2 regions of the Streptomyces sp. NPDC026589 genome follow, and region 2 is predicted to be linked to the other one. Evidence: predicted binding sites of a transcription regulator. Region 2 holds the regulator's gene; the other holds the start of a gene.
What was found. The regulator HrcA, encoded in region 2, represses chaperone genes, less so after heat shock. The targets are predictions, from matches to a motif close to TTNGCACTCNGNNNNNCNGAGTGCNAA.
Positions count from the first base shown of each region.

Region 1: the regulator HrcA is predicted to act here: its motif matches at 945-971, upstream of groES (co-chaperone GroES).

Region 1 is NZ_JBEZYG010000010.1:106,201-108,397, reverse strand. It holds gene groL (chaperonin GroEL) at 1-381, opposite strand, end outside; gene groES (co-chaperone GroES) at 480-788, opposite strand; gene AB0F29_RS19005 (polysaccharide deacetylase family protein) at 1,121-2,044, opposite strand.
Region 2 is NZ_JBEZYG010000003.1:401,275-403,471, forward strand. It holds gene AB0F29_RS07695 (MBL fold metallo-hydrolase) at 1-459, opposite strand, end outside; gene hrcA (heat-inducible transcriptional repressor HrcA) at 624-1,640, shown strand; gene dnaJ (molecular chaperone DnaJ) at 1,641-2,197, shown strand, end outside.

The sequences.
Region 1 (2,197 bases), on a different contig from region 2:
GGACACGGCCTTGACCGCGGCGTCGATGCCCTTCTTCAGGGCGGCCGGGGAGGCGCCGGCGGCGACGTTGCGCAGGCCCTCGCGGACGAGCGCCTGGGCCAGCACGGTCGCGGTGGTGGTGCCGTCACCCGCTACGTCGTTGGTCTTGGTCGCCACCTCCTTGACGAGCTGGGCGCCCAGGTTCTCGTACGGGTCGTCGAGCTCGACCTCGCGCGCGATGGTGACACCGTCGTTGGTGATGGTGGGAGCGCCGAACTTCTTGTCGATGACGACGTTGCGGCCCTTGGGGCCGATCGTCACCTTGACCGTGTCGGCAAGCTTGTTGACGCCGCGCTCAAGGGCGCGACGGGCGTCCTCGTCGAACTTCAGAATCTTCGCCATGGGCTGTGTTCCCTCTCAAAATGAACTGCGCCCCTCGCCGCCCGGCTAGTTATTTCGCAGGGGGCCAGGGGCGCAGAACACAAGCAAACGTGGGTGAATTACTTCTCGACGATCGCGAGAACGTCGCGGGCCGAGAGGACGAGGTACTCCTCGCCGTTGTACTTCACCTCGGTGCCGCCGTACTTGCTGTACAGGACGACGTCGCCGGTCTTGACGTCGAGCGGAAGTCGCTCGCCGTTCTCGAAGCGGCCCGGGCCCACCGCGAGGACGACGCCCTCCTGGGGCTTCTCCTTCGCGGTGTCCGGAATGACCAGGCCGGAAGCCGTGGTCTGCTCGGCGTCGAGCGGCTGGACCACAATGCGGTCCTCGAGCGGCTTGATCGCAACCTTGGAGCTGGTGGTCGACACGATCCGGTCTCCCCCTTCGGAGATCTCACGGGGTTTAACAGTCTGTGGGCGGCGACCTGACCGGCCCGTCGTCGCGGGTGCCGGACCTGCCCTGTCGCGCAAGGTGGTGCTGGCACTCTCCAGGGGGGAGTGCCAGCACCGAGACTATGACCGCGATTAGCACTCGGTCAAGCGGAGTGCCAATTCACCACCCTCGCGCCGTCCCGATCGGGGCCCTGTCGGGTCACCGTCCGGACAACGTCGGGGTGGTGCGTGACGTTCCGGCAACGGCGAACGCGCGCACAGCGGGGGCTGAGCGCGCGTTCACGGCCGGGTGCGGGGAAGGACGCGGGTCAGACGTAGTCCTCCAGCTTCGCCACCGCGTATCCCTTGTCGGTGATGGTCTTCATGACCTGGCGGATCATGTCGGGCATCGACCCCTTCCAGTCCTCCTTGCCCCGGAAGTGGGTGAGGACGATGTCGCCGGGGTGCAGGTCCCGGTCCCACTCGCGCCATTCCATGTGGTCGGGGAAGGCCTCGGAGGACCACAGGGGCACGGCGGTGATCCCGCAGGACTTGGCGACGACGAGGGTGTCGCGGTTGTAGTTGCCGTAGGGCGGGCGGAAGAGGGTGGGCCGCTTCCCGTAGTGCTTGAGGATCTTCTCCTGCTGGCCGCAGATCTCCCGCTTCTGCTCGTCGGCGGAGAGACCGGGCAGATAGCGGTGGTTGAGCGTGTGGTTGCTGATCGTCACCCCGCGCTTCTGCATCTTCTTGAAGTAGCCGTAGTCGTCGTTGATGACGTAGTCGCTGACGAACGCGCTGTACGGGATATCCAGTTCGGTCATCATCCGCAGCAGCTCGGGGTCCTTCTCCGCCCCGTCGTCCATCGTCAGGAAGACGATCTTCTCCTTGGTCGGGACGGTGGTGAAGACGGGCGGCAGCCCGGCGTCGTCCCGGACCTCGAAGCCCTCGCGGGTGGTGATGCGCGGCTTCACCTTCGGCGGCTCGGGGGGCGCGAGCGGGGTCCTGGCCAGTCCCCACTTCTTCGCGGCGACGGCCCGCGCCGCCTGCTTCTTCCTGAGCGCCTCGGCGTAGGTGTCCAGGGCACGGGCGGGCCCGGCCTCCGGAGCGGCCTCGCCCGGCTGGCCGGCGGCGGGCTTCGCGGGGCCGCCGGGAGTTCCCGGGCCACCGCCGCCCGTCTCCGCCGCGCACCCGGAGGCGACGGCGGCGGCCAGCAGGGCCGCCAGCACGACGGCACCCGACCTGTGCCACTTCATGGCTGTTTTTTCGTTTTGTCGTACTAGCTGCATGGCGCCGCATCCTGCCAGCCGTCAGCCCGCCCCCCGCCCCGACACCGCGAGCGGGTCGGCGCCGTCCCCCGGCCGGCCCACAGCGACCTCCGGCGGCGCGGGCAGCGGCACCCGGCGCAG
Region 2 (2,197 bases):
CACGTTCGCCAGCAGCACCTGACGGCCGCCGCCCAGGTCCAGCGTCCAGTCGCCGCACACCTCGTGGTGCGGGACCACCAGCGTGTCCGCCGACCGGGCCGCCTCGCCCTCCGGCACCCCGTGGCGCACAGCCGAGGCGCACAGGCTCTCCGCCCCGCCGCGCAGCAGCGCCGCGACGCCCACCGCCCCGTACACCTGGGCACCGGCGAACGCGGCGGTGCCCAGCACATGATCGAAGTGCGGGTGGCTCAGTGCGATATGCGTCACCCTCCGCCCGAGCAGCGCCTCGGCCTGCCGCCGCAGCTCGACCCCCTCGCGCAGCGTGGCGCCGGTGTCGTACAGCAACGCGCCGTCCTCCCCGGCGACCAGCGCGGCGGTGGCGTCCCAGCCGGGGAGGCGCCGCCTGCCGATACCGTTGCCCAACCGCTCCCAGCCGAAGTCTTCCCAAGCGACGTCCATACCAGGACGCTATCGGCAACGACCTGCGCGGTCTCGTGGAGGCGTGGCCGGTCGCCCTTGCCCCCGCCCCACCCCACCCCCGTACACTGACCACGGGGATTGCTGGCACTCGAACGCACCGAGTGCCAGACAGACACCGAGAGACACAGCTGGAGGTGTGCGCGATGCTCAGCGAACGCAGACTCGAAGTGCTGCGCGCCATCGTCCAGGACTACGTCGGCACCGAGGAGCCCGTCGGCTCCAAGGCGCTGACCGAGCGGCACCGGCTGGGGGTCTCCCCGGCCACCGTCCGCAACGACATGGCGGTGCTGGAGGACGAGGGCTTCATCGCCCAGCCGCACACGAGCGCGGGACGCATCCCGACCGACAAGGGGTACCGCCTCTTCGTCGACCGGCTCGCGGGCGTCAAGCCGCTCTCCTCGCCCGAGCGCCGGGCCATCCAGAACTTCCTCGACGGCGCGGTCGACCTCGACGACGTGGTCGGCCGGACGGTGCGGCTGCTCGCGCAGCTGACCCGGCAGGTCGCCGTCGTGCAGTACCCCTCGCTGACCCGCTCGACGGTGCGGCACGTGGAACTGCTGGCGCTCGCCCCCGCCCGGCTGATGCTCGTCCTGATCACGGACACGGGCCGGGTCGAACAGCGTATGATCGACTGCCCTGCGCCCTTCGGCGAGGCATCGCTCGCGGATCTGCGGGCCCGGCTCAACAGCCGGGTCGTCGGACGCCGCTTCGCGGATGTCCCGCAACTGGTGCAGGAGCTGCCGGAATCCTTCGACAGCGAGGACCGCGGGACGGTTTCCACGGTCCTTTCCACCCTCCTCGAAACACTGGTCGAGGAGACGGAGGAGCGGCTGATGATCGGCGGCACCTCCAACCTCACCCGCTTCGGACACGACTTCCCGGTGATGATCCGGCCGGTGCTGGAAGCACTGGAGGAACAGGTCGTCCTGCTGAAGCTGCTCGGTGAGGCCACGGACTCCGGCATGACCGTACGGATCGGGCACGAGAACGCCCACGAGGGGCTCAACTCCACGTCCGTCGTCGCGGTCGGCTACGGTTCGGGCGACGAGGCAGTCGCCAAACTCGGCGTGGTCGGACCGACCCGCATGGACTACCCCGGAACGATGGGAGCGGTACGCGCAGTGGCACGTTACGTCGGACAGATCCTGGCGGAGTCGTAAGTGGCCACGGACTACTACGCCGTACTCGGCGTGCGCCGCGACGCATCTCAGGACGAGATCAAGAAGGCATTCCGTCGGCTCGCACGCGAGCTGCACCCGGATGTCAACCCGGACCCGAAGACCCAGGAGCGGTTCAAGGAGATCAACGCCGCTTACGAGGTGCTCTCGGACCCGCAGAAGAAGCAGGTCTACGACCTCGGCGGCGACCCCCTCTCCGCCAGTGGCGGCGGCGGTGGCGCGGGCGGTTTCGGAGCCGGCGGCTTCGGTAACTTCTCCGACATCATGGACGCGTTCTTCGGCAACGCCGCGCAGCGCGGGCCCCGTTCGCGGACCCGGCGGGGCCAGGACGCCATGATCCGGCTGGAGATCGACCTCAACGAGGCGGCCTTCGGCACCACCAAGGACATCCAGGTCGACACGGCCGTCGTCTGCAACACCTGCAGCGGCGAGGGCGCGGCCCCCGGCACTTCCGCCCAGACCTGTGACATGTGTCGCGGCCGCGGCGAGGTCTCGCAGGTCACCCGGTCCTTCCTGGGCCAGGTCATGACCTCGCGGCC